DNA from 4 places in the Pantoea sp. sgz302252 genome. Region 2 is predicted to be linked to each of the others. Evidence: predicted binding sites of a transcription regulator. Region 2 holds the regulator's gene; each other region holds the start of a gene.
What was found. The regulator PhoB, encoded in region 2, activates phosphate uptake and scavenging genes when phosphate is short. The targets are predictions, from matches to a motif close to CTGTCATAAAACTGNCNNAT.

Region 1 (7,362 bases), on a different contig from region 2:
TCGCTTTCTGGCGTGTGCCTGCCATTGCGTCATAGCTTGAGGACTTCCCGTCATCGCCTGCTGCTTTACTGGCGCGAGCGATGATTTTTTCCATCTTGTACATCAGAGCATTGAGGTCGACCGGCACAATGCTGGTGGTGCGGATGGTGCTGAGTTTTTGCGGATCATCCATCCAGCGCGAACTGAAATCCCAACCGGAAGCGGCGGCGGAACGCAGGTCGCGGTAAATCTCTGTCGCCGGGCGATTCGGATTACTTTTGGCGGTATTCACGTCATCCAGCCAGGATTCTGGTCGCGGTGTGTCTTTATCATCCCAATAGCGGTTTAACACCGTGCCATCAGCGAGTTTCACCACGCGCTTGTCGGCTTGCCCGGCCTGGAGATTCTCCTGCCCGTCCATCCAGTAAGCGTGCTCTTTCTCCATTTGCGGAAGGTATTTCTTCAGCGCGGCATCGCCATCGTGGGTGGCGAGCAGTTCGACCATCAAAGAGAAGAACGGGGGCTGCGAACGGCTCAGGTAATAGCTACGGTTGCCATTGGGAATGTGGCCCCAGGTATCGATTTCCCAGGCGAAGTTATCCACCATATCTTCGATTTTGTCCCAGTGTCCGCTCTCGGCAAGCCCCAGCATGGTGAAGTAGCTGTCCCAATAATAGACTTCGCGAAAACGCCCGCCGGGTACCACATACGGTTTGGGCAACGGCAGCAGGGAATCCCATTTGGCGGCGGTATCCGTGGTGCGCGTCAACACCGGCCACAGGCCATCAATATGTGCCCGCAGGCTCTCGCCTTCAGGCGGTATGTACTTATCTTTCTCTTCCGGCAGCGTGAAATTCACATCAACAAAATGGCGAAGATCAAAACTGCGCTGGTTCCGCTGCATGCGGTAATCCGCAAGGATCATCAGCGGGTCACCTTTGGGGATCGCATCAGCAAAGGTTTTCTGATCCGGGAAAAGTTTGGCGCTCTGCACATCATTAAAGAGTGGCCCGAGGAGTACGTCCGGGGACTGCGGCGGTGCAGAAGGCGCATCGTCGGCCTGTGCAGAGGCAAGAGTCAGTGAGAGAAGCATGCCGCCAAGCGCGAGTGGCAAAGCAGCGTAAAGGGGAGAGGTGCGGCGCAAAACGGGTTTTCTCATCGGTTATTCTCCTTGTAAGAAGCGCTAATTCCGCAGTTTCAACCATAGACGAATATCCACTGGTGCGCGTGTCGGGGTTAACGTTTTATGCTTTTCCAGACAAATTACCGGGACATTCGCGTGTGACCGGGAAAACAAAAAAGAGGGGGAGATTGCGCATCGAACCCTTTCAGATCACATAAAGCAAAAAACATAAGAAATTAGCAAAAAATCATAATGGATCTGTTTTCCACGCCTGTGCAAAGAATAACGCCTCAAACTGGAACCGGTTGCAGTTCAGTATCCTTAAAGGGGAAATATATCGTGGCTGGAGAAAAACTCTCTGTCAGAGAAAAAGTCGGCTATAGCCTGGGTGATGCCGCAAGTCATATTGTATTTGATTCCTCAGTCGCTATTCTTGCCTGGTATTATACCGACATTTATGGCTTGCCTCCGGCGGTCATGGGCACCATGTTTTTACTGGTTCGCATATTAGACGCTATTACTGACCCCATTATGGGCGCGATTGCGGATGCCACAGCCACCCGCTGGGGCCGCTTCCGCCCGTGGTTGCTTGCCATTTGCATTCCGTTTGCCGTCAGCTGCGTGTTGGTCTATTCCATTCCGAGTTTTTCCGACAGTGGTAAAGTGGTGTATGCCGTCGCGGCATATATATTTATGACACTGATGTATACCGCCATTAATATTCCTTACTGTTCATTGGGTGCGGCATTGACCACGGACCCCCAGGAAAGTTTGTCATTGCAATCCTGGCGTTTTGCCATTACGCCAATTGGCGGCGCATTAGGTACAGCCTTTATTTTACCGTTGGCGGATTTCTTGTTCCCAGGCGATCGTGCTACGGGTGTTCAGGCGGCAATGGCAATATTTGGGGTAATTGGTTGCCTGATGTTTATCGTCTGTTTCTTGACTACTAAAGAACGCGTGCAGCCGATTAAAGAGGAAAACCTCAATATTGCGCGGGATATTAAAATTTTGTTCCGCAACGATCAGTGGCGCATATTGTCCATCTACAATTTTACGATGCTGGTGGCCGTGGTTATCCGCGGTGGCGCGGTGGTGTATTACGTCAACAGCGTGCTGAGCAAAGGCGCGGATATTATCAGCTGGTTTATGCTCGGCGGGATGTTTGCTTCCATGTTCGGATCGGTGCTGGCAAAACCGTTCGGCACGCGTTTTTGCAAGGTCAAACTGTCGTTCTGGATCAACATGATTAACGCCGCCCTCGGCGCGGTGTGTTTCCTGCTGCCCGTCCAGTACTGGGCAATCCCGCTGTTTGCTCACATGCTGATTCAACTGGTGCAAGGCGGCAACGCTGCCATCCAGTGGTCGATGATCACCGACGCTAACAACTACGGTGAATGGAAAACGCAGCGCCGAATTACCGGCATGAACGTCGCCGCCAACATCTTTGTGATCAAGTTAGGCGTGGCGGTCGGCGGGGCCATCCTGGGTTGGGTGCTGGCGTTTTATGGCTATGCGTCCAGCAGCAGTGTGCAATCGGCCGAAGCCATCGGCGGTATCGTGCTGCTGTTCTCCATCATTCCGTCGGTGTTCTATGTGCTGACCGCCATCGCCATTCGTTTCTATGGCCTGAATGAAGCCCGAATGAACAGCATTGTCGCAGACCTCAACCACGGGAAGTTTGCCAGGGCTGAACCTGATGTCACCCGTCCTGTTTCTGTGCAGGAGTAAACGGCTGACCTTGATCCCAGCGTGAGGGCCAGTGCGCCAGATAGTGCGAAACGCTATCTGGCGCATGGCGAATAACCCGCACGTTCTCCCTCTTGCTTTGTCTGTCATCTTCATCTGTTTATCGTTTTTCTGTCATTAAAGCGTCACGCGCAGCGTTGTTAATAACCCACGACGAATTCAGGCTACGTGGAACCGATATGAACAACGCACGCGCACTCTTTTCTCTGAACGATTATCCGACCTTGCCGCAAATCACAGGCGTCCAGCAGCGTAAAGTGCTGAGCGTGAAAAATTTGTACAAATCGTACAACGCCAGCCAGCCGGTGCTGAGTGACATCAATTTTGACTTACATGCAGGCGAAATGGTCGGGATTGTCGGGCGCTCCGGTGCGGGAAAATCCACGCTGCTGCACGTGCTTAACGGCACCCACAGCGCCACGTCCGGCGAAATGCTGAACTACCCGGAAGTGGGCATGCCACATGATGTCTCTGGCCTTCGCGGTCGAGCGTTAAATCAGTGGCGCACGCAATGCGGGATGATTTTCCAGGACTTCTGCCTGGTGCCACGTCTGGACGTGCTGACCAACGTGCTGTTAGGCCGTCTGAGCCAGACCTCAACGCTGAAATCTTTATTCAAAGTGTTCTCCGATGACGACCGCGCTCGCGCCATTGCGCTGCTCGAATGGATGAACATGCTGCCACACGCCTTACAGCGCGCCGAGAACCTTTCCGGTGGCCAGATGCAGCGCGTCGCCATTTGCCGGGCATTAATCCAGAACCCTTCCATTTTGTTGGCCGATGAGCCGGTGGCCTCGCTGGACCCGAAAAACACCCAGCGCATCATGAGCGTGCTGCGGGAAGTGAGCGAGCAGGGCATCAGCGTGATGGTTAACCTGCACTCCATCGAACTGGTTAAAACGTACTGCACCCGCGTGATTGGCATCGCGCAGGGCAAAATTGTGTTTGATGACAGACCGGAGCGGCTGACTCCGGATGTTCTGCACCAGCTGTATGGCGACGAAGTCAGCCAGCTCCATTGATTCTTTTCACCAACGTTTCTCAACATAAGACAACACGGGCAAAGATAATGACTAAGCACATGACGAGCGCATTACGATTTTCCGCATTGATGGCAGGGCTGCTGGTGGCTTGGCAGGCAACGGCTGAGCAACCCAAAGAGCTGAATCTGGGGATTCTGGGCGGGCAAAACGCCACACAGCAAATCGGCGATAACCAGTGTGTCAAAACCTTCCTCGATAAAGAGTTGAAGGTGGATACCAAGCTGCGCAACTCTTCTGACTACTCTGGCGTGATTCAGGGTCTGCTCGGCGGCAAAGTGGATGTGGTCCTGAGCATGTCGCCATCTTCTTACGCTTCGGTGTACATCAACAACCCGAAAGCGGTTGATATCGTGGGCATCGCTGTCGATGACAAAGATCAGTCGCGCGGTTATCACTCAGTGGTGATTGTTAAGGCCGACAGCCCGTACAAAACCATTGATGACCTGAAAGGCAAATCCTTCGGCATGGCGGACCCGGATTCCACCTCCGGCTTCCTGATCCCAAACCAGGCTTTCAAGCAGAAATTCGGCGGCACGCCGGATAACAAATACAACAACTTCTTCTCCAGCGTGACCTTCTCTGGCGGCCACGAGCAGGACATTCTCGGCGTGCTGAACGGCCAGTTCGCAGGCGCGGTGACCTGGGCTTCAATGGTTGGTGATTACAACGAGGGTTACACCGCAGGTGCTTTCAACCGTCTGATTCGTATGGATCACCCGGACCTGATGAAAAATATCCGCATTATCTGGCAATCGCCGTTAATCCCGAATGGCCCGATTCTGGTCAGCAACAGCCTGCCAGCGGATTTCAAAGCCAAAGTCGTTGAGGCGGTGAAGAAACTGGATACGGAAGATCACGCCTGCTTTATCAAGGCGATGGGCGGTACGCAGCATATCGGCCCGGCGACGGTCGCCGACTTCCAGCAGATCATCGACATGAAGCGCGAGCTGGTTAACGCCCGTTAATCCGCCACACTTTTCTCTCCCGGTGTGTTGCCGGGAGAGCGACTCTCACGTGAGTGAACATGCTGAATACTGAATTTGAACGTTATTACCAGCAGGTCAAAATGCGCCAGACGCGTGATACGGTGACCTGGTCCGCGCTGCTACTGGTGCTCTATTTTGCCGCCGGACACGCGGCTGAATTTAATCTCATCACCATCTGGCACTCCTTGCCGAACTTTTTCGATTACATGCTGGAAACCGTGCCGACGCTGCACGGCAGCCTGCTGTTTGCCGATGCCCACACCAAAGGATCGCTCGCTTACTGGGGTTATCGGTTGCCCATTCAGCTGCCGCTTATCTGGGAAACGTTGCAACTGGCGCTGGCGTCGACGCTGGTGGCGGTGGCCATTGCCACGATCCTCGCTTTCCTTGCAGCACGTAACGCCTGGTCACCCGCGGGATTACGCTTCGGCATTCGTGCCTTAGTCGCTTTTCTGCGAACCATGCCGGAACTGGCGTGGGCCGTTATCTTCGTAATGGCTTTTGGCATTGGCGCTATCCCCGGTTTTCTGGCGCTAACGCTGCACACCATTGGCAGCCTGACCAAGCTGTTTTATGAAGCCATCGAAAGTGCACAGGACAAACCGGTACGCGGTCTGATTGCCTGCGGAGCAACGCCCGTTCAGCGGATGCGTTTTGCATTGTGGCCGCAGGTGAAGCCGATATTTCTCTCATACGGTTTTATGCGCCTGGAAATCAACTTCCGCTCGTCGACCATTCTTGGGCTTGTCGGCGCAGGCGGCATCGGCCAGGAGCTGATGACCAACATCAAACTGGACCGCTATGACCAGGTCAGCATGACCTTGCTGCTGATTGTCATGGTGGTGTCACTGCTGGACACGCTCTCGGGACGGCTGCGTCAACGAGTGCTGGAGGGGGCGAAATGAAGAGCTGGCAAGCGGTGACTGACACCGCACATTATCAGGAAGCGCACCCGGCGCTGTTTAAAGCTCAACGGCGTTATTTGCGCCATCTGGCGCTGCTGGCGCTGGTTGTCGGGCTGTATTACGTCTGGTTTTTCATTCAGTTCGGTATCAGCTATGAACAGCTAACCAGCGGCATGCAGCAGCTTGGCCGCTACTTCTTCCGCATGTTCGTCTGGCATGATTTCCTGAACTGGCCCTTTGGCTATTACTTCAGCCAGATTGGTATCACCCTGGCGATTGTGTTTTCTGGCACGATTACCGCCACGGTGATTGCTCTGCTGCTGTCGTTTCTGGCGGCGCGAAACATCATGCGTGGCCCGGTGACCCGAGTCATCGCCATGCTGATGCGTCGACTGTTCGACATGCTGCGCGGCATTGATATGGCCATCTGGGGGCTTATCTTTGTTCGCGCTGTCGGGCTGGGGCCACTGGCGGGGGTGCTGGCTATTATCATGCAGGACACCGGGTTATTAGGGCGCTTGTATGCGGAAGGCCATGAAGCCGTTGAACGTTCGCCGGGCAGAGGATTAACCGCTGTGGGGGCAAACGGCCTGCAAAAACACCGCTTCGGCATTTTCACCCAGTCGTTCCCGACGTTCCTGGCCCTGAGCCTGTATCAAATTGAATCTAACACCCGTTCCGCTGCTGTGCTGGGCTTTGTCGGCGCAGGCGGGATAGGGCTTATCTATGCCGAAAACATGCGCCTGTGGAACTGGGATGTGGTGATGTTCATCACCCTGATTCTGGTGGCGGTAGTGATGACCATGGATGCGCTTTCTTCCTGGCTGCGACGCCGTTATATCACGGGCGTGATGGTGCCGTTGTTCAATCAACGATAAAACACAGGTCGGGCAGTAAATTGTGCCCGGCCTGAGCTGGTTTCCGCCTTCTGCGGCCTGCTTGAAAAAATCCCTCTGTCACGCTTCAAATGGTATGATTGCCGCCTTAACCTCAGCTCAGGCTGATACCTCTCTTTAATACCGGAATACCGACGTGACCTCTTTTGCTGACTTAAACGCACTTCCTGCGGAACTTTTGACCAATCTGACTGAACTGGGCTATCTGACCATGACCCCGGTGCAGGCGGCGGCGTTACCGGCCATTCTTGCGGGGAAGGATGTTCGCGCCCAGGCGAAAACCGGCAGCGGGAAAACAGCGGCATTTGGCCTCGGTTTGCTGCAGCGCATTGATGCCAGTCAGTTTATTACCCAGTCTTTGATTCTTTGTCCGACGCGCGAGCTGGCCGATCAGGTGGCGAAAGAATTGCGTCGTCTGGCGCGCTATATGCCGAACATCAAAGTGCTGACGCTGTGTGGCGGCCTGCCATTTAGCGTGCAGCGTGATTCCCTGATCCACGCCCCGCATATCATCGTGGCGACCCCAGGCCGTCTGCTCGATCACCTGAAAAAAGAGACGGTGAAGCTGGATGCGCTGCAAACGCTGGTGCTCGATGAAGCGGACCGTATGCTGGACATGGGCTTTGCCGACGCTATCGATGAAGTGATCGGCCACGCGCCAGCGAAGCGTCAGACGCTGCT
Region 2 (7,362 bases):
CGCTCAGCACCCAAATCCAGTGCGGCACTGCCGGGAACCAGACGCCCATGTAGATGCCAAACGCGGTCACGTCGGCAATCGCCACAATCAGGATTTCAAAGCAGTACGTCCAGCCGGTGATGTAGCCCGCGAGAGGGCCTAAGTTATCCTGCGCGTAGCGGGAGAAGGAGCTGGCAGACGGGTTGTGCACGGACATTTCGCCGAGCGCACGCATGATGATGTAAGCGGCAACACCGCCGATGATATAAGCCAGCAACACGCTGGGACCGGCCATTTTGATGGCGTCTGCCGAGCCATAAAAAAGACCGGTGCCGATAGCCGACCCGAGCGCCATAAAGCGAATGTGACGGGTACTTAGCCCGCGTTTTAGTTTGTTCTCTGTTTCCATGAATTCCACTGCCTTACCAAAAAACAAAACCACGGAGCCTGTAGCCCCGTGGTTAATTTTACTTCTGGAACGCTAATTAATGCGCGCTTGAAGTCACCTGACGGCCTGCTGCGCGATCCCAGCCAATGGCCAGCACGGCGGCCACGATGGTCGGCATCAGCCAGGCCAGGCCTTGCTCTGCCAGCGGCAGATGCGAAGTCCATGCCGGAAGGATGTCCGCGAAGGCGGAAGCTTTAACGCCATCCAGCAGACCAAACACCAGGCTGATAAACATCGCCGGGGCAATCACGCGGCTCGAATTATGCCACCAACTGCGGGTAAAACTTAATACCACGAGTGCGATACAAGGCGGATAAATTGCCGTCAGCACCGGAATGGACACCTGAATCAGGTGGCTCAGACCCAGATTCGACACCACCATCGAGAACAGACCGAGGATAAACACCAGCGAACGGTAAGACAGCGGCAGGTACTGAGAGAAGAACTCTGCACAAGCGGTGGTCAGGCCAACGGCGGTCACCATACAGGCGATGAAAATCAGGGCTGCCAGCAGGAAGCTCCCTGCGCCACCAAAGGTGTGCTGCACATAAGCGTGCAGGATGGCTGCGCCATTGGCATTTTGATCCACCAGCGTGGCACTGTCAGAACCCAGACGGAACAGCGCCAGATACAGCAGCGTCAGACCAACGCCAGCCATCAGGCCAGCCCAGACGGTGTAACGGGTCAGCAAGCGCGCTTCCGTCACGCCACGAGAACGCGCGGCGTTAACGATAACGATACCGAAGACCATTGCGCCCAGCGTATCCATGGTCAGATACCCGTTCACGAAACCGTTAGAAAACGGTGCAGTCTGGTAGGCTTCCAGCGCATGGCTGATAGAGCCTGCTGGCCACATAACGGCGGCAACAGACAGCACAATCAGCGCGAGAATTTTCAATGGTGCAAGGAAGTTGCCCACGGTATCCAGCAGTTTGCCCGGATAGAGCGACACCAGAATCACCAGTGCAAAATAGATAACGCTGTAAATCAGCAGCGGCAGCGCACCGTCACCCGTCAGCGGCGCAATGCCCACCTCAAAGGAGACTGTTGCAGTACGCGGGGTCGCGAACAGCGGACCAACGGCCAGATAGCAGACCACTGCCAGCAGAATACCGGCGACTTTACCGATAGGCGTGCTCAGGCTGTCCACGCCGCCGCCCACTTTTGCCAAAGCAATAATGGTCAACACAGGCAGGCCCACTGCGGTTATCAGGAAACCAATCGCCGCAGTCCAGACGTGCTCGCCTGCCTGTAAGCCAACCATTGGAGGGAAGATGATGTTGCCAGCGCCAACGAACAACGCAAAGGTCATAAAGCCCAGGGCGATGATGTCGCGTGATTTTAACTGATGGGTCATAAACTCTTTACTGCCTGTGGATGTGGTGTTGAAAAAATAAAACGTCGCGCTTATCCCTGCGGAACAGAACAACGGTAAGAGCGTAATCGTTAGTGGGATATTCTCCCGATGTTCGCGTGGAAAGAATTGTTATTGGGTTTACCACGCGAAAGCAGTCAGACTGCGACTGCAACGTGGGCAATTTAAACGCTTATAACGTTTTAAAGCAATATGGGATCGCAAAACCAGAGGATTATATCAACATGAAAACCCATACCAGCATGAATAACCAGTTATAAGAAAAACCCATGGCTTATCATGCGAACAAAAAAGCATCAGACGTTTGCTCATTATCCGCCGTTTGGTTAACTGGAAAGCAAAAAAGCCGGCTTTCGCCGGTTTCAGACTGCTGACAAAGAAGGAAAAAGCGTGGTTTTCCCTTCTTTGTGGTGAGCAGCCGAAAATCAATAAATTGATTTTCCTTGTTTTTTTATTCGGTACCCTATGACAAATCTCATTCGTTAGAGGTTTGTCATCACTCTCAGACCGGCTATCGCCGGTTTGTGTCAATCTTTCCTGCCAGTCCTGAAATCAGGCGCTTTTTTTGGCAATCAAACGTTCCGGCAGCAAGAAGCTAAAGCGCGTCATTTTGCCTGGCTGGCTCTCGATATCGAGCCGGCTTTCGTGGTGATTCACCGCATGCTTAACAATGGCTAACCCAAGACCGCTGCCACCTGTCTGGCGTGAACGGGCTTTGTCGACACGATAGAAGCGCTCAGTCAGACGCGGAATGTGTTCAGGCGCAATACCTGGGCCATCATCTTCCACGCTAAATAGCGCGCCGTGTGGCGCTCGCTGCCAGCGCACGGTAATGGTCGTGCCTTCAGGCGTATGATTCACTGCGTTATAAACAAGGTTCGACATCGCACTACGTAACTGTTCTTCACTGCCCAGTACCGTGAGCGAATCATCTATCTCGAAATGCAGCGTATGCTTTTTCTGGCTGAGCGTTTGCGCTTCCCGCTCGACGACTCGCAGCATCATTGGCACGTCGATACGTTCATTCAACGCCGCAAGCGGTGCCGCTTCGATGCGTGAGAGCGTCAGTAGCTGGCGCACCAGCCCTTCCATTCGCTGCGTTTGTTCGCGCATGGTGTGCAGCGCTTTTTCACGCGGTGCCCCTTCCAGGGTTTGCTCCTGCATCATTTCCAGATAGCCCTGCAACACTGTGAGCGGCGTGCGTAGCTCGTGGCTCACGTTGGCAAAGAAGTTGCGTCGAGCGCCTTCCAGTTGGTGCATTTGCGTGACATCACGCGCCACCAGCAACAGCTGTTTGTCGGTGTAAGGCATCACGCGAATTTCCAGATGCCGCCCGGTGTTGAGCACCAGATTGAGCGGCTTCGTGAAGTCGCGGGTTTTCAGGTAACGGGAGAATTCGGGATAGCGCAACAGGTTGAGAATGTTCTGGCCGTTATCGTCCGGCCAGCGCAGATTCAGCATTTGCTGCGCCAGGCCATTACACCAGAACATCGCCCCTTCTTCGGTGGTCAGCACCACCGCATCCGGCAAGGACTCTGCCCCACTGCGAAAGCGTTTGATCAGGCTGCCCAACTCGCGACGGCGCTTTTTATTACGCATCTGCATCTGGTGAAGCCCGTACAGCAAGGGCTCCCAGCTGCCGCTGCCCGGCGGGGGCGTCATGCTTCGGTCAACCCACAGCCACCAGGAGAGGCGCAGCAGGTTCCAGAAATGCCACACCAGCAGCCCGGTCACCGCCACCAGTAAAAACCAGGGCAAGTAACCGAAAATTGCCCCGAGGATCAGGGCCGGGATACAACAGAGGATCAGCTCGAAAACCAGCCTTTTCCATGACAACCGTTCAAGCACGGGTCACACTCCAGTCAATTGTCAGAAACGGGCAGAGAAACGATAGCCCGTGCCGCGAACGGTTTGCACCATCCGATCGTGACCACTGTGTTCCAGCGCTTTACGCAGGCGGCGAATGTGCACATCGACCGTCCTGTCTTCCACATAAACGTTGGTTCCCCAGACATTGTTCAGCAGCTGTTCGCGGCTATAAACACGTTCCGGGTGAGTCATAAAGAAGTGCAGCAGTTTAAATTCCGTTGGCCCCATGTCCAGCGGATTTTCGCCGGTCATCACGCGGTGCGAAGACGGATCGAGGCTTAATCCCTGCATCTCGATAACTTCTTCCACGGCCATCGGCGAAATACGACGCATGACCGCTTTAATACGTGCCACCAGCTCTTTCGGTGAGAAAGGCTTGGTGATGTAATCATCTGCGCCTGTTTCCAGACCGCGAACCCTGTCTTCTTCTTCGCCACGCGCCGTCAGCATCACGACCGGAATGTCGCGGGTCAGCGCTTCGCGTTTCAGGTGCTTGATAAACTGGATCCCGGAACCGCCCGGCAGCATCCAGTCCAGCAGAACCAGATCGGGCCAGGGCTCATTCATCTGGTTAACGGCACTGTCATAATCTTCAGCTTCTAAAGGCTGGAAGCCATTTTGCTCCAGGACGAAGCACACCATCTCGCGGATCGGCGCTTCATCTTCAACGACCAGAATACGTCTCGCCATTATTTGTCCCGTGTTATTAGTCATATGTATGCAATGCGGCGCTAGTATGCGTCAGTTTTATGACAGATTTATGATAGCGATTTTTTGATTATGACACCGAATCCGCGCAGTCATCGCCCTGTTATCGTTAAATGTTTATACTTGCTGCCACGCTTTCACGCCATGGACTGATTATGCGCATCCTACACACCTCTGACTGGCATCTCGGCCAGAATTTTTACAGCAAAAGCCGCGCCGCCGAACATCAAGCTTTTCTTGACTGGCTGCTGGCGACCGCCGAAGCGCAGCAGGTGGATGCCATTATTGTGGCGGGCGACATTTTTGATACCGGTTCGCCGCCAAGTTATGCCCGCGAGCTGTACAACCGTTTTGTCGTTCAGCTTCAGCAAACAGGCTGTCAGTTGGTCGTGCTGGCGGGAAACCATGATTCTGTGGCCACGCTGAATGAATCACGCGATATTCTCGCCTTTCTGAATACAAAAGTTGTCGCGGGCAGCGGCACGCCCCCGTGTGAATTAATGCTTCGGGATGGCACGCCAGGTGCCATTCTTTGCCCAGTCCCCTTTTTACGCCCGCGTGATGTGATTGTTAGCCAGGCTGGTGCCTCTGCGGGTGAAAAGCAGCAGCATTTATTACAGGCCATCACCGGGTATTATCAGCAGCAGTACAGCCAGGCATGCGACCTGCGCGGCGAGCGCACGTTGCCGATCATTGCCACCGGGCATCTGACCACCGTGGGCGCCAGCAAAAGTGACGCAGTACGTGACATCTATATCGGCACGCTGGATGCCTTCCCGGCGCAGAACTTCCCGCCTGCGGATTACATCGCCCTTGGGCATATTCACCGCGCACAGAAGATTGGCGGCACCGAGCACATTCGCTACTGCGGCTCCCCAATTTCCCTAAGCTTTGATGAAACAGGCAAAACCAAAACCGTCAATCTGGTGAGTTTTGAGGCCGGAAAACTGGCGGAAGTCCTGCCGCTGGAGGTGCCAGTCACTCAGCCACTGGCGGTATTAAAAGGGGATTTTGGCAGCATCAGTACGCAGCTTGAACAGTGGCGAGAGGCCGATAACAGCCAGCCGGTGTGGCTCGACATCGAAATGACCAGCGACGAATACCTGCACGATATCCAACGCAAAATTCAAACCCTGACCGAAACGCTGCCCGTCGAAGTGCTGCTGGTGCGTCGCAGCCGCGAACAACGCGAGCGCATCATGGCAAGCGAGCATCGGGAAACGCTGAGCGAACTGAAAGTAGAAGAAGTGTTTGAACGCCGTCTGGCGCTGGAAACCTTAGAAGAACCGCAACAACAACGCCTCCATCAGCTCTTCAACGAAACCCTGAGCGCCCTGTCCAGCGAGGAACAGCCATGAAAATTTTAAGTCTGCGGCTGAAAAATCTGAACTCGCTGAAGGGCGAATGGAAAATCGATTTCACCCAGGAGCCCTTCGCCAGCAACGGGTTGTTTGCTATCACTGGCCCCACTGGAGCCGGGAAAACCACGCTGCTGGATGCCATCTGTCTGGCGCTGTATCACGAGACACCGAGACTCAGCACGCTGTCGCAATCGCAAAATGATTTGATGACCCGCGATACCGCCGAATGTCTGGCCGAAGTTGAGTTTGAAGTGAAGGGCACCGCCTATCGCGCTTTCTGGAGCCAAAACCGGGCACGAAATCAGCCAGACGGTAACCTCCAGGCGCCGCGAGTGGAACTCTCACGCTGCGACACGGGCGAAATCCTTGCCGAGAAAGTGAAAGAAAAGCTGGATCTTACCGCCTCGCTCACCGGGCTGGATTACGGCCGTTTTACCCGTTCGATGATGCTCTCTCAGGGCCAGTTCGCCGCGTTCCTGAATGCCAAACCGAAAGAGCGAGCAGAGCTGCTTGAAGAACTGACCGGCACAGAAATCTACGGTCAGATTTCCGCGATGGTGTTTGAGAAGCACAAAGAAGCCAAAATCAGTCTGGAAAAGCTACAGGCTCAGGCATCGGGCATGGTGTTGCTAAGCGACGAACAACAGCAGGCTTTGCAGCAACGTTTGCAGGCACTCACTGACGAAGAAAAGCAGCAACAGAGCACGCAGCTTCGCATTCAGGGCTGGCAACAATGGCTCACCCGAGAGGCTGAAATGCGCGAAGCACATCAGCGTTCGCAAGCAGCCCTCGCAAGTGCACAGCAAGCACTGAGCGACGCACAGCCGCAACTGGCAGCATTGGCGCTTGCCCAGCCAGCCGACCAGCTGCGCCCGCTTTGGGTTCGTCTTCAGGATCAGCAAGCCGCTTATGCTCAAACGCATCAACAGGCTGAAGAAGTAAATACTCGCTTACAGCGTCAACTGGCGCAGCGGGCGGTTTTACGCCTGACTGCGGATGCGCAATATCAGCAGTTGAACACCCAACAAAAAACCCTTAGCGAGTGGCTAAAAACAAACGACCGCTTCCGTCTTTTAGGCCGCGAGCTCGCGGGCTGGCGAGCGACGTTTAACCAGCAAACACGCGACGCATCGCAGGTGCAAAACCTGACGCAACGCGAAGCGGAGCTGATTCGTCAATCGAATGCCCTGCCCGCCAGCACGCTGGAGCTGGACGACAAGCAAGTTACCGCCGCCATCGAAAAACACACGGCAGCCCGGCCTTTGCGTCAGTTGCTCAACACGCTGCAAAACCGTTTCCAGCCGCTCAGCAAGCGCCGCCAGCAGCTTCAGCCGCTGCTTGTGCAGCGTCAGCAGGAGCTGGAAAAAGGGGAAGCAGAGCTCGTGACGCGCCGTCAGCACTATAAAGAGAAGCTGCAGCAGTTTAACGATGTGAAGACGCTGTGCGAGCAGGAAAAAATCATCGCGAAGCTGACCGATGAACGCGCTCGCTTACAGCCGGGCGGCCCTTGCCCGCTGTGCGGTTCGACGGAACATCCGGCCGTAGCGGAGTATCAGGCGCTCAAACCCGGCGTAAATGAAGCCCGCCGTGATCAGCTTGAAAAAGAAGTGAAGCAACTGGGC
Region 3 (7,362 bases), on a different contig from region 2:
AGTCTGAGCGCCTCAACTGAGGCGCTTTTTTTATGTTCCGGCGCGCGGTTGTGTGATGCGTAACCCGCTGACAATAGCGGCTATCACCGCCAGGCTGCCAGCAAGCAGCAGTGAGGTGTGAGTACCGTGCGTCCCAAAAAGGTTAAACATCAGCGCCACCAATGCAGCGCCGGTACTTTGTCCAAGCAAACGCGCAGTGCCGAGCATTCCGCTGGCGCCACCACTTCGGTTGCGCGGTGCAGAAGACACGATGGTGTGGTTATTGGGCGACTGAAACAGGCCAAAACCTGCGCCGCAAAGGATCATCCGCCAGATGATATCCAGGTCGTGCGGCGATGAGGGCAGTAATGCCAACGCGAACAGCCCGCAGGCCATGACGGCCAGGCCCAACGCGCCCAGCAATCCTGCGTGAACTTTCTCAATCAGGTAACCGGCGAGAGGGGCCATCACCATGGTGGCGAGCGGCCACGGAGTCAGCAGCAATCCTGTTTCGACTTCGCTGCGTCCCATGACGGATTGCAGGAAGAAGGGGAGGGAAACCAGCGCCAGCATCTGCGCACAGAAAGAACAAATGGACGTGCAGATGGAGAGCGAGAAAATCGGGATACGCAGCAGATCGACAGGAAGCAGCGGAACTGGCAGCTTCAACTGTCGACGAACAAAGAAGAACCCGACAATTAACATTGCGGCAATTTCAGCCAGAACCAACTGAAGGGACTGGCCCTGCGCAAAGCTACTCAGCGCCGTGATCAACAGACCAAAGGTTAAAGCGTTCATCACCGCGCTGGGCAGGTCAAAGCGTGAGGCCTGACTACGCGCGGGGTTTGCTGGCAGGTACCGCATTGCAAGGACGAAAGAAATAATCCCCAGCGGTACGTTAATTAAAAACAGCCATTGCCACGAGGCAACAGAAAGGATCGCCGCAGCAATCGTCGGGCCCGCAGCGGAAGACACCGCCACGATGAAGGAGTTGATGCCCATTCCCCGGCCGAGAAACCGCTGAGGATAAATAAGACGAATGAGTGCCGTGTTGACACTCATGAGTGCGGCACCACCCAGTCCTTGCGCGACACGCGCCAGGGTTAACATTTCAAGCGAGTGAGAAAGGGCGCAGATAAGCGAAGTGCAGGTAAACACCACCAGACCACATTTATAGATGCGTCGGTAGCCGAACATATCACCCAAAAAGGCGAGGCTGAGCAGCGAGATAACAATCGCAATCTGATAGGCGTTAACTATCCAGATTGAGGCGGCAGGTGAGGCGTTGAGGTCGCTGGCAATGGTCGGCAGTGCAACGTTGGCAATCGCGCCATCGAGCACAGCCATCGAAATGCCGAGAATAATCGTGAGTATCGCGCCATAGCGCTGCGGGAGCGGCAAGCCGTCGGGGGCTGTTTTATCCATGTGAAAAATAGGTCTTTCTTGAAATCATTATGCAGATAATTATCTTAGCATTGATTATTCAGCAGTATGTCGCAGATTTGTAACGAAGCGAGAGAAGAGTGATTGCGGTGAAAGCTGCGCGAAATTATACTAAAAACCAGTTCTGATTTTTATAAAACAGTCGCGATGAGGTGATGAATGGCAGTTGCGGATTTGGATAAACAGCCAGATTCTGTCTCTTCTGTATTGAAGGTGTTCGGCATTTTGCAGGCCCTTGGGGAAGAGCATGAGATAGGGATCACCGAGTTGTCACAGCGTGTGATGATGTCGAAAAGCACGGTGTATCGTTTTTTGCAGACCATGAAATCGCTGGGCTATGTGGCGCAGGAAGGTGAATCAGAGAAGTATTCGCTGACCCTTAAGCTGTTTGAATTGGGCGCGCGTTCCCTGCAAAATGTGGATTTGATTCGCAGTGCCGATATTCAGATGCGTGAGCTGTCTCGTCTGACCAAAGAGACCATCCACCTTGGCGCGCTGGATGAAGACAGCATTGTCTACATCCACAAAATCGACTCGATGTACAACCTGCGCATGTATTCGCGCATTGGCCGCCGTAATCCACTGTACAGCACCGCAATTGGTAAAGTGCTGTTGGCCTGGCGTGACCGCGAAGAAGTGAAGCAGATTCTGGAACATGTGGAATACAAGCGCAGCACTGAACGTACTATCAGTGATACCGAAGAACTGCTGCCACTGCTCGATCAGGTGCGCGAGCAAGGTTATGGCGAAGATAACGAAGAGCAGGAAGAAGGGTTGCGCTGCATTGGCGTGCCGGTCTTCGATCGCTTTGGCGTGGTGATTGCGGGTCTGAGCATTTCCTTCCCGACGCTGCGTTTTTCCGAAGAGCGTTTGCACGAATATGTCAGCATGCTGCACACCGCAGCGCGTAAAATTTCAGAACAGATGGGTTACAACGACTATCCATTCTGATGGCTGACACCACAAAAAACGCCGCATCTGTTTGCTAATGCCGTTCACTTAAGCCAATGAATTAGGGGAAACTCCGGGATTTGGTTCCCGGAGGGACGCCAAACCCGGTGGTCGCCCCGGATATCTCGGTCTTAAACTAACGGTGTTAGCATCTGTTTGCGGCGTTTTTGTGTAGACAGGTTGTCGTTATCCTTTGTCGACAACAACTTCACTTTTGCGCAGTACAGGGCAGTTCGTTAACCCGATAATGCCGCTGTCTGAATGAATGTATTGTGCGGTACTCGTGCCACGCGCGGTGACATATTTACACTGTAATCCTAGGCCGCCGGCATTCTCATTGCTGCCAATAAGTACTCCATAGCCCGTTAAAAGCAGTGCGATCCAAACAATCGCGAGTACAATAATTGTGCGAATCATCAAGCGCATAGTTGCCTCATTATTTTGACTTCCGGGCATAAGAGTAGTTTGTTCACGCTCTGAAACAAGTCAATGATTCCTAAAATGAACAGTCTCCAGTACAGTTAGCCGCGGTTTAAGGTTAGCGTGCTAATCTATTGGCAAATGTGGTTATCCGGAGTGCGGAGTGAAAAAGTTACGGTGGGTCATTCTGATTGCTATCCTTCTGCTGGTCTGTACGTTGCTGTGGACCCAGATGATTAACGTGCTGTGCGATCAGGATGTTCAGTTCTTCAGCGGTATTTGCACCATCAATAAATTCATTCCCTGGTAAGCTTTTTTCTTGCCGATGATTTCCTTCCTCAGGCTGAGTGGTAGAATGATGGCTTCAATTTGAGGTGGTGAAATGATTGATTTGATGAATTCCAGCATGCTTAATCTGGCCTCGCTGGTCGTTTCTTTACTGGTACTGGTCATCGGTCTTGTGCTGTGGTTCTTTGTGAACCGCGCAAGCTCCCGCAGCAATGAGCAGATTGAACTTCTGGAAGCACTTCTGGATCAGCAAAAGCGTCAAACGGCTTTACTGCGCCGTCTTTGTGAAGCGAATGAACCGGAGAAAGTCGAGCCGGTGAAACCCGCAGAGCAAGTTCAGGCTCAGGAAGAAGGTGACGATTTTATCCGTCTGGTGGCGGAACGCTGAACCAGCACTCCTCCCGGTGGCCTTTGACTACCGGGAAGGGCATGACCCCGACGCTATACTCTTTTCTTCTTAACTATCACTTATCCGTCTTGACCTTCCTGACTATTTTTCGCACTCCGCTTGTAAAATTTTTTTAATATTGTCTCCGCTTTTTTAGATGATGGATTCCAAAACGCAGCGAAACGTTTTTATTGCGCCAGAATGAGGCATTGTCATCAGCGTTTCATTATTATGGTGCATCATCACTCATATTTTACTCTGATATATCCCCTGAACTTTATAAGTCTGGTCACTTCAATTTGAAGCATATTTATGCAATTTTATTTCGAAGTTTAGAAAAATATCGGGTTTGCACTGAGCACACCTGGACAGATCTAAACCTATTGAGCTAAGGTAAAAAAGTGTTAGAAACGCTGTGTGAACCCGCTGTCACAGGTGAGTTACCACAGCGGATAGACGATGAGAAAAGACGCATAAATGTGCAGACAAACAAACTTTGTTTTAGGATTTGTGCGACCGATCGAGTCACGTTTAAAAATGGCTTGCCATTATTAACGTTGTATGTGATAACACGTTTTGGGTTAAACGAGGTACAGTTCTGTCTATGTGTGGCATTTTCAGTAAAGAAGTCCTGAGTAAAGACGTTGTCGTTGAATACCGCTTCTCTGCCGAACCTTATATTAGTGCCTCATGCAGTAATGTCTCAGTTTTAGCTAGGTAAGTGCCCTCGGGCGAAGAAAACACTCTAAGGAATTTTGCAAATGGCAAAGATTAAAGGTCAAGTTAAGTGGTTCAACGAGTCTAAAGGTTTTGGTTTCATTACTCCTGCTGACGGCAGCAAAGACGTGTTCGTACACTTCTCTGCAATCCAGGGTAACGGCTTCAAAACTCTGGCTGAAGGCCAGAACGTTGAGTTCGAAATTCAGGACGGCCAGAAAGGCCCAGCAGCTGTTAACGTAACCGCTATCTGATTACGAATCCACTGATCTCTATTTGACATCAGCCATAAAGCCTCGCTCTTAGCGGGGCTTTTTACTTTCCGTTGCAAACTATGTCTGCATCCCGCCTCTGTCGCGCTTTGTTGCAAATCCACATCATTATTAGCATTGTTTAACGGTTATCCTGGCTTCTTTTCACGTTAAATCATTGGGTTGTAAATGATAACCCGGGAGGCGGAGTGCAGAACCATCGCCATCATTTTACCCCTGTCCGTTTTGGGCTGGTGTGTGTGGGAATTTTATGTTGTCTTGGATTGTTGCTGGCACGTGTCGGCTGGCTGCAAATTGTTTCCCCGGATAATCTCGTCAAACAAGAAGATATGCGCTCACTGCGTGAAGAACCCATTGATGTTCCGCGCGGTATGATTGTCGATCGTGAAGGCAGGCCATTGGCGGTCAGCGTGCCAGTCAGTGCCATTTGGGCCGATCCGCAAACGCTCATAGAAAAAGGTGGAATTGGCTACAACGCCCGCTGGCAGGCACTGGCGAATGCGTTGCATATTTCACTCACCGAACTGACGACGCGCATTACCCTGCATCCTCACTCTCGCTTCCTTTATCTGGCTCGCCAGGTTGATCCCCAACAGGCAAACTGGATTGAAAAGCTGCATCTGCCGGGCATCAATCTGCGTGATGAGTCGCGTCGTTTTTACCCTGCCGGGCACGTGGCGGCTAATCTGATTGGCTTCACCAATATCGACGACCAGGGCATTGAGGGCGTTGAAAAAAGTTTTAATACCCAACTGCAGGGAAAACCTGGGTTACGTCTGGTGCGTAAAGACCGCCATGGTCACGTCATTGAAAATCTGACCGAGCAAACGCCGGTGCCCGCGCATAACTTGCAGCTCAGTATTGATGAGCGGCTGCAAACCGTCACCGAAGACGCTCTGGACAATGCCGTCCGCTGGAACAAGGCGGAATCGGGCGCGTCGGTACTGATTAAAATCAATACCGGTGAAATCCTCTCGATGGCGAGTTTCCCGGATTTTAATCCTAATAATCGCGACAAGGCGACACTCGATGATTTCCGCAATCGTGCCATCAGCGACACCTTCGAGCCCGGTTCCACGGTAAAACCCCTGGTAATCATGACCGCGCTGCAACAGGGCATTGTCCAGCCAGACAGCGTGGTGGATACGCATCCTTATGTTGTCGACGGGCACAGGATCCGCGATGTGGGCTACTATCCTGAACTGACACTCACCGGTATTTTGCAAAAATCGAGCGACACGGGCGTTTCGCATTTGTCATTGGCGATGCCGATTCAGCGGTTGCTGGATACTTATAAAGCCTTCGGTTTTGGGCAATCAACGGGATTAGGGTTAACCGGGGAAAGCCAGGGCCTGATGCCGCAACGTCGATTTTGGGGACAGCTCGATCGTGCGACGTTTGCCTTTGGCTATGGCCTGATGGTGACCCCGCTTCAGCTTGCCCATGTTTACGCCACGATTGGGGGCTTTGGGATGGAGCGGCCACTTTCCATTACGCGAATCGACCCGCCGGTTATTGGCCATCAGGTGATGTCGCCGGAGATTGTGCATCAGGTTGAACATATGATGGAGAGCGTTGCTTTACCCGGCGGTGGGGGAATTAAAGCGGCGGTGCACGACTATCGCGTGGCCGTGAAAACCGGTACGGCGAAGAAGATTGGGCCAGACGGTAAGTACATCGACAAATATATTGCCTATACCGCGGGTGTCGCGCCAGCCAGCAATCCTCAGTATGCGCTGGTGGTGGTCATCAACGATCCGCAAAACGGCGATTACTACGGCGGGGCAGTCTCTGCGCCTGTCTTCAGCCAGATTATGGGTGATGTGCTGCGCCTGGAAAATGTCATGCCGGACGGCATTGCGCCGGGTTCCGATAATCTCATTGTGATGCACGATAGCAACAGTGTGGCTCCGGCGCTGTAATCCATTCACCTGAAGGGCGAATAGCGGTACACTTTCGCCCTTTCTACTGTGACCGGAGTCATCATGTCCTGGAGTTGTCCTCTCTGTAACGCACCGCTTGAGCGCCATAACAACAGCTATCTCTGCCCACAGCGCCATCAGTTTGATTTGGCGAAAGAGGGCTACCTGAACCTGTTGCCGGTACAGTTCAAGCGTTCGCGCGATCCGGGTGACAGCGCGGAGATGATGCAGGCGCGTCGCGCATTTCTTGATGCCGGGCATTATCAGCCTCTGCGAGATGCCATCAGTGGCCTGCTAAAACAGGTAAACGCCGCCAATGTTCTCGATATCGGTTGTGGCGAAGGGTATTACACTCACGTTTTTGCTGAAAATGCTGAGCACACATGGGGGCTGGATGTGTCAAAAGTCGCCGTACGTTACGGCGCTAAGCGTTACCCGCAGGTGGATTTTTGTGTGGCTTCCAGTCAGCGCCTGCCTTTTAGCGATGCCTGCATGGATGCGGTCGTTCGCATCTACGCGCCTTGTAATCCGCAAGAACTGGAAAGAGTGGTGAAACAGGGCGGGGTGGTGATTACCGCCACTCCGGGACCGCGTCACCTGATGGAACTCAAGGGCTTAATCTACGATGAAATTCGACTGCATGAAGCCAACAGCGAAGCGCTTCCCGGTTTTCGTCTGAGTGAAACGCAGCAGCTTGCCTATCCGATGAAGCTAAAGGGCAGTGAAGCGGTCGCTTTATTGCAGATGACGCCGTTTGCATGGCGGGCAAAACCGGAAGTATGGGAAAAACTGGCGGGGCTTGAAACATTTGACTGCCAGACCGATTTTTTGATTCAGGTCTGGCAGCGCGAAGATTAACCGGCGAAGTGGCTCCAGAGGATCTGGACGCCAATGCCAATCAGCACAATACCGCCGAGGATCTCGGCTCGCTTGCCTAACAGCGGGCCGATAAAACGGCCGACCATCATGCCAATGGTGGTCA
Region 4 (7,362 bases), on a different contig from region 2:
TTAACGCCTTAATCGGAGGGTGATATGGCAATGACTTACCACCTGGATGTCGTCAGCGCAGAGCAACAGATGTTCTCTGGTCTGGTCGAGAAAATTCAGGTAACGGGTAGCGAAGGTGAACTGGGGATTTACCCGGGTCACGCCCCGCTGCTCACCGCCATTAAGCCTGGTATGATTCGCATCGTGAAGCAGCACGGACACGAAGAGTTTATCTACCTGTCCGGCGGCGTTCTTGAAGTGCAGCCAGGTACGGTCACCGTACTGGTTGATACCGCGATTCGCGGTCAGGATCTCGACGAAGCGCGAGCCCTGGAAGCGAAACGTAAAGCGGAAGAGCACATTAAGAGCTCACACGGCGACGTGGATTACGCTCAGGCGTCCGCGGAACTGGCCAAAGCGATCGCCAAACTGCGCGTTATCGAGTTGACCAAAAAAGCGATGTAACACCGGCTTGAAAGCACAAAGGCCAGTCTGGTTTCCAGGCTGGCTTTTTTATTGGATGTAACCATTAAGTGTGAGTTATGTCACATAGATGTTGATCTGTACGAAAACCCGGCGTAGACTCTTTTTTGTGATCTAAATCACAAATTAATTGTGCTATGCAGGAATTACAATGAAACGCTTTCATAAAATCATCGCGCTGTTCAGCAACCTGAGCCTCTAAGCCTCTGTATTGCTAGACAAAAAGAATAAGAGAAGGTCGCCGAAAGGCGGCCTTTTTGTTTTCTGGCGTCCAGCCACTAGCTTGATTCAGGCTTCGAAAGAACAACGAAAGCAGAGACATAGGGGCTAAACTTCGGATTATGGGTCTTTTTTTCGAGACAAAGGGCGTTACGATCACCGAAAATACCCCAATAAATCCGTTTTTCACTTTCGTATTGACGGTTTTCTCTGCATTCCGTTTTATGATGAAAAATATGTAGAAATTTCAATGCGAAAGGTTTTAACTTCTCACTCAAACACCTGTCAGGATGCGTATGTCAAACAGTGCGATGAGCGTAGTAATCCTTGCCGCTGGCAAAGGTACTCGCATGTATTCCGATCTCCCAAAAGTGCTGCACACGTTGGCAGGCAAGCCGATGGTGCAACATGTTATTGATGCAGCTGATGATTTAGGCGCTTCGCAGGTTCACCTGGTTTATGGTCACGGCGGCGATTTACTGAAGCAGACCCTGACAGAAGGCAATCTGAACTGGGTCCTTCAGGCTGAACAGCTCGGTACGGGCCATGCTATGCAGCAGGCAGCTCCGTTCTTCGCCGACGATGAAGACATCATGATGCTGTACGGCGACGTACCGCTGATCTCCGTTGAAACGCTCGAACGCCTGCGTGCAGCCAAACCGCAGGGCGGTATCGGTTTGCTAACGGTTAAACTGGATGACCCGACCGGATATGGCCGTATCACCCGTGAAAACGGCAAAGTGACGGGCATCGTTGAGCATAAAGATGCGACTGACGAACAGCGCCAGATTCAGGAAATCAACACCGGTATCCTGATTGCTGGTGGAGCAGACCTGAAGCGCTGGCTCGGCAAGCTGGATAACAACAACGCGCAGGGCGAATTCTATATTACGGACATCATCGCGATGGCGTACCAGGAAGGGCGTGAGATTGCCGCCGTTCATCCGGATCGTCTGAGCGAAGTTGAAGGTGTGAACAACCGTCTTCAGCTTTCCCGTCTGGAGCGTGTGTATCAGAGCGAGCAAGCAGACAAACTGCTGCTGGCGGGCGTAATGCTGCGCGATCCAGCGCGTTTTGATTTGCGTGGTAACCTGACACACGGGCGTGACGTCGAAATTGATACTAACGTTATCGTTGAAGGTAACGTCACACTCGGCCACCGCGTAAAAATTGGTACTGGCTGTGTGATTAAAAACAGTGTGATTGGCGATGACTGCGAAATCAGCCCGTATTCCGTGGTGGAAGATGCTCATCTCGAAGCAGCCTGTACGATTGGACCGTTTGCTCGTCTGCGTCCTGGCGCTGAACTGCTGGAAGGCGCGCACGTCGGCAACTTCGTTGAGATGAAAAAAGCGCGTCTCGGTAAAGGTTCTAAAGCTGGCCATTTGAGCTATCTCGGTGATGCTGAAATTGGCGATAACGTGAATATCGGCGCAGGCACTATTACCTGCAACTACGATGGCGCGAACAAATTCAAAACCATCATTGGTGATGATGTGTTTGTTGGCTCGGATTCACAGCTGGTGGCACCGGTCACCATCGGTAAAGGCGTAACCATTGCTGCGGGCACAACGGTGACACGCAACGTTGCGGATAATGAACTGGTTTTAAGCCGTGTGCCGCAGGTTCATAAGCAGGGCTGGCAGCGTCCGGTGAAGAAGAAGTAAAAATGTGGCGGGTGGCGCTTCGCTGACCCGCCCTACAGATTTGTAGGCCTGATAAGGCGTAGCCGTCATCGGGCAAACAGGGTGAGGGGGTAACATAATCCTCCGCCCCAAATAGCACTACCCATAAAAATAACCCCACTCTCTACAAGGCTCGGGGCTCCGGAAAAAACCGGAAAACACAGGTCAGCGACAACGCATGGCATTATGCCAATTCAGGAAATCTAACTATGTGTGGAATTGTTGGCGCAGTCGCGCAGCGTGATATTGCTGAAATCCTTCTCGAAGGGCTTCGTCGTCTGGAATACCGTGGTTATGACTCTGCCGGTCTGGCGGTGGTCGACAACGAAGGGCACATGACCCGTCTGCGTCGCCTCGGTAAAGTACAAATGTTGTCCGCAGCGGCAGAGGAACAGCCTCTCCACGGCGGCACCGGTATTGCGCACACGCGCTGGGCAACCCATGGCGAGCCGTCTGAAGGTAACGCCCATCCTCATGTTTCCGACCACATTGTTGTGGTGCATAACGGCATCATCGAAAACCACGAACCGCTGCGCGAACTGCTGCAGTCCTGTGGTTATGTGTTTGCCTCCGAAACTGACACCGAAGTGATTGCTCACCTGGTTCACTGGGAGCTGGAGCAGGGTGGAACGCTGCGTGAAGCTGTACTGCGCGCGATCCCACAGCTGCGTGGCGCTTACGGAACCGTGGTGATGGACACCCGCCATCCGGACACCCTGCTGGCCGCTCGTTCAGGCAGCCCGTTGGTGATTGGTTTAGGGATGGGTGAAAACTTTATCGCTTCCGATCAGCTGGCATTGTTGCCCGTTACGCGTCGCTTTATCTTCCTGGAAGAGGGCGATATTGCTGAAGTGACTCGCCGCAGCGTGACCGTGTTTGCCAAATCCGGCGAACAGGTAAAACGCCCGGACATCGAATCGAATCTGCAGTATGACGCGGGTGACAAAGGCATCTACCGTCACTACATGCAGAAAGAGATCTACGAACAGCCGAATGCGATCAAAAACACCCTGAGCGGGCGTATCAGCCACGGCCTGGTCGATCTCAGCGAGCTTGGCGCGAACGCCAATGAAATGCTGTCAAAAGTTGAGCATATTCAGATTGTTGCCTGCGGGACGTCCTACAACTCCGGGATGGTTTCTCGTTACTGGTTTGAATCGCTGGCTGGCGTACCGTGCGATGTCGAAATCGCATCCGAATTCCGCTACCGCAAATCTGCCGTGCGTCGCAACAGCCTGATGATCACCCTTTCGCAGTCTGGCGAAACGGCAGATACGCTGGCGGCTCTGCGTTTGTCTAAAGAGCTCGGATACCTTGGATCACTGGCGATTTGTAACGTGCCGGGCTCCTCGCTGGTGCGTGAATCCGATCTGGCGCTGATGACCAAAGCAGGCACTGAAATCGGTGTCGCCTCAACCAAAGCGTTCACCACACAATTAACCGTGTTGCTGATGCTGGTGGCGAAACTGGCCAACCTGAAAGGTCAGGATGCGTCGATTGAGCAGGACATCGTTCACGGTCTGCAGGCTCTGCCAAATCGTATCGAGCAGATGCTCTCGCAGGATAAACGCATTGAAGCGCTGGCGGAGGATTTCTCCGACAAGCATCACGCGCTGTTCCTTGGCCGTGGCGATCAGTATCCGATTGCCCTTGAAGGCGCGCTGAAGCTCAAAGAGATCTCCTACATTCACGCGGAAGCGTATGCCGCAGGTGAACTCAAACATGGTCCACTGGCGTTGATTGATGCCGACATGCCGGTGATTGTGGTGGCGCCAAATAACGAGCTGTTAGAAAAACTGAAATCCAACATTGAAGAAGTCCGCGCCCGTGGCGGCGTGCTGTATGTCTTCGCCGATCAGGATGCCGGTTTTACCAGCAGCGACAACATGCACATCATTGAGATGCCGCATGTTGAGGAAGTCATCGCCCCAATCTTCTACACCGTGCCGCTGCAATTGCTGGCCTATCACGTCGCGCTGATTAAAGGCACTGACGTAGACCAGCCGCGCAACCTGGCAAAATCGGTCACCGTTGAGTAATACAACACCGCCTCATCCTCTCGGATGGGGCGATTTTTTTTCCCTTCCCTTTATGACAATCTGTCATTTTCAGCTAACGTTTGCAGTGTCACAAAAAGAAAATTTAACTGAAATCTTATCGTCATAATGCTTTATAAATTAATGATATTGTTTGATTATTTTGATTTTATTTACCCTAAACTTTCCATGTCATAAAACTGTCATAATTCGTACATTTAACTGTCACCTGTTTGTCCTATTTTGCTCAACGTAGCCACTTAAACAACGATTTACGAAATCCTGCAGGAGACATTATGAACGTTATGCGTACCACTGTCGCAACTGTTGTCGCCGCGACCTTATCGATGAGCGCTTTCTCTGCCTTCGCAGCGGCAAGCCTGACGGGCGCTGGTGCAACCTTCCCTGCGCCGGTGTATGCCAAATGGGCAGATACCTACCAGAAAGAGACCGGTAACAAGGTCAACTATCAGGGTATCGGCTCCTCCGGCGGCGTTAAGCAGATTACCGCTAAAACGGTGGATTTCGGCGCTTCTGATGCCCCGCTGTCTGACGACAAGCTGGCTCAGGAAGGTCTGTTCCAGTTCCCAACCGTCATCGGCGGTGTGGTGCTGGCGGTTAACCTGCCGGGCTTCAAATTCGGTGAGCTGGTGCTGGACGGTAAAACCCTGGGTGACATCTATCTGGGCAAAATCAAGAAGTGGGATGACGAAGCGATTACTAAGCTGAACCCAGGCAAGAAACTGCCTTCTCAGAACATCGCCGTTGTGCGTCGTGCTGATGGTTCCGGTACTTCCTTCGTGTTCACCAGCTACCTGGCTAAAGTCAACGAAGAGTGGAAATCCAAAATCGGCGCGGGCTCAACTGTGAACTGGCCGACGGGTCTGGGCGGTAAAGGTAACGATGGCATCGCGGCCTTCGTACAGCGTTTGCCGGGTTCCATCGGTTATGTTGAATACGCTTACGCTAAGCAGAACAACCTGGCTTATACCAGGCTGGTTTCTGCCGACGGCAAAGCCGTTAGCCCAACGGAAGAAAGCTTCGCTAACGCGGCGAAAGGCGCGGACTGGAGCAAATCTTTCGCTCAGGACCTGACTAACCAGAAAGGCGATGGCGTGTGGCCAATCACTTCCACCACCTTCATCCTGGTCCACAAAGAGCAGGCTAAGCCTGAGCAGGGTACCGAAGTGCTGAAGTTCTTCGACTGGGCCTATAAAAACGGCGCCAAAGAAGCGAACGCACTGGATTACGCTTCGCTGCCAGACAGCGTGGTTGAGCAGGTTCGTGCTGCATGGAAGACCAACGTGAAAGACAGCAGCGGTAAAGCGTTGTATTGATTTAGCATACTGACGAAAATGGCGGGTGGCGTAAGCTAACCCGCCCTATGGTTTGACTGTAGGCCGGATAAGCGTTAGCGCCATCCGGCAATTTCGTAAACGTCTTAACGGAAAGAGTAATTTATGGCTGCAACCAAGCCTGCATTTAACCCACCGGGTAAAAAGGGTGACCTCATTTTCGGCGCGCTGGTAAAACTGGCTGCGCTGATTGTGTTATTGATGCTGGGTGGCATCATCGTTTCCCTGATTGTTTCCTCCTGGCCGAGCATTCAAAAGTTTGGTTTTTCCTTCCTCTGGACCAAAGAGTGGGATGCGCCGAATGACATCTACGGTGCCCTTGTCCCGATTTATGGCACGCTCGTCACCTCCATTATTGCCCTGCTGATTGCGGTTCCTGTCAGTTTTGGTATTGCCCTGTTCCTGACGGAACTGGCACCAAATTGGCTGAAGCGTCCGCTGGGTATTGCGATTGAACTGCTGGCTGCTATCCCGAGTATCGTGTACGGGATGTGGGGTTTGTTCATTTTCGCGCCGTTATTTGCGACTTACTTCCAGGAACCGGTGGGCAACGTGCTCTCCGCTATTCCGTTTGTCGGAGCCCTTTTCTCCGGCCCGGCGTTTGGTATCGGTCTGCTGGCGGCAGGCGTTATCCTCGCTATCATGATTATTCCTTACATCGCCGCAGTGATGCGCGATGTGTTCGAACAAACCCCGGTGATGATGAAAGAGTCGGCCTACGGCATCGGCTGTACCACCTGGGAAGTTATCTGGCGTATCGTTCTGCCGTTCACCAAAAATGGGGTGATTGGCGGCGTCATGCTGGGCTTAGGTCGTGCATTGGGTGAAACCATGGCGGTGACCTTTATCATCGGTAACACCTACCAGCTCGACAGCGCTTCGCTGTACATGCCGGGCAACAGCATTACCTCGGCGCTGGCAAATGAGTTTGCCGAAGCGGAATCCGGCCTTCACGTCGCGGCGCTGATGGAACTGGGTCTGATCCTGTTTGTGATCACCTTTATCGTTCTGGCTATCTCCAGGCTGATGATTAAACGCCTCGCGAAAAACGAGGGGGCACGCTAATGGCTACGCTTGAAATGCAAACCACTCCTGAGCTGATCGAATCCCGCCGCAAAATGCAGGCGCGCCGTCGCATGAAAAACCGCATCGCCCTGACGCTGTCGATGGCGACCATGGCGTTCGGCCTGTTCTGGCTGGTGTGGATCCTGTTTTCGACCGTCACGCGCGGTATCGACGGTATGTCGCTGGCGCTGTTTACCGAAATGACGCCGCCGCCGAACACCGCGGGCGGTGGCCTGGCAAACGCCCTGGCCGGTAGCGGCCTGCTGATCCTCTGGTCGACCGTTATCGGGACGCCGTTGGGGATTATGGCCGGGATTTATCTGGCGGAATATGGCCGCAAATCGTGGGTTGCGGAAGTGATTCGTTTCATCAACGATATCCTGCTTTCCGCGCCGTCTATCGTCGTTGGCCTGTTCGTCTACACCATCGTGGTGGCGAAGATGCAGCACTTCTCCGGCTGGGCGGGCGTGATTGCGCTGGCGCTGCTGCAGGTGCCGATTGTTATTCGTACCACTGAGAACATGCTCAAGCTGGTGCCGG

Region 1: phnC (phosphonate ABC transporter ATP-binding protein) is a predicted target of PhoB. The motif match lies at 2,963-2,982, and genes of this name have one in related genera.
Region 3: kdgR (DNA-binding transcriptional regulator KdgR) is a predicted target of PhoB. The motif match lies at 1,471-1,490, and genes of this name have one in related genera.
Region 4: pstS (phosphate ABC transporter substrate-binding protein PstS) is a predicted target of PhoB. The motif match lies at 4,592-4,611, and genes of this name have one in related genera.

What each region holds. Positions count from the first base shown of each region.
Region 1 is NZ_JBLFJW010000004.1:205,335-212,696, reverse strand. Features, by position in the region: gene ACLW56_RS05185 (alpha,alpha-trehalase) at 1-1,138, opposite strand, end outside; gene ACLW56_RS05180 (glycoside-pentoside-hexuronide (GPH):cation symporter) at 1,439-2,833, shown strand; gene phnC (phosphonate ABC transporter ATP-binding protein) at 3,031-3,873, shown strand; gene phnD (phosphonate ABC transporter substrate-binding protein) at 3,921-4,859, shown strand; gene phnE (phosphonate ABC transporter, permease protein PhnE) at 4,919-5,785, shown strand; gene phnE (phosphonate ABC transporter, permease protein PhnE) at 5,782-6,663, shown strand; gene dbpA (ATP-dependent RNA helicase DbpA) at 6,818-7,362, shown strand, end outside.
Region 2 is NZ_JBLFJW010000029.1:17,487-24,848, forward strand. Features, by position in the region: gene proY (proline-specific permease ProY) at 1-388, opposite strand, end outside; gene brnQ (branched-chain amino acid transporter carrier protein BrnQ) at 465-1,784, opposite strand; gene phoR (phosphate regulon sensor histidine kinase PhoR) at 2,355-3,650, opposite strand; gene phoB (phosphate response regulator transcription factor PhoB) at 3,672-4,361, opposite strand; gene sbcD (exonuclease subunit SbcD) at 4,535-5,737, shown strand; gene sbcC (exonuclease subunit SbcC) at 5,734-7,362, shown strand, end outside.
Region 3 is NZ_JBLFJW010000010.1:43,146-50,507, reverse strand. Features, by position in the region: gene ACLW56_RS09765 (MFS transporter) at 31-1,404, opposite strand; gene kdgR (DNA-binding transcriptional regulator KdgR) at 1,582-2,373, shown strand; gene ACLW56_RS09755 (YobH family protein) at 2,560-2,799, opposite strand; gene mgrB (PhoP/PhoQ regulator MgrB) at 2,957-3,103, shown strand; gene ACLW56_RS09745 (YebO family protein) at 3,176-3,469, shown strand; partial or broken gene ACLW56_RS09740 (DUF2627 domain-containing protein) at 4,074-4,218, shown strand; gene cspE (transcription antiterminator/RNA stability regulator CspE) at 4,231-4,440, shown strand; gene ftsI (peptidoglycan glycosyltransferase FtsI) at 4,647-6,380, shown strand; gene rlmA (23S rRNA (guanine(745)-N(1))-methyltransferase) at 6,444-7,238, shown strand; gene mntP (manganese efflux pump MntP) at 7,235-7,362, opposite strand, start outside.
Region 4 is NZ_JBLFJW010000033.1:29,238-36,599, reverse strand. Features, by position in the region: gene atpD (F0F1 ATP synthase subunit beta) at 1-4, shown strand, start outside; gene ACLW56_RS20515 (F0F1 ATP synthase subunit epsilon) at 25-444, shown strand; gene glmU (bifunctional UDP-N-acetylglucosamine diphosphorylase/glucosamine-1-phosphate N-acetyltransferase GlmU) at 978-2,348, shown strand; gene glmS (glutamine--fructose-6-phosphate transaminase (isomerizing)) at 2,576-4,405, shown strand; gene pstS (phosphate ABC transporter substrate-binding protein PstS) at 4,699-5,739, shown strand; gene pstC (phosphate ABC transporter permease PstC) at 5,863-6,822, shown strand; gene pstA (phosphate ABC transporter permease PstA) at 6,822-7,362, shown strand, end outside.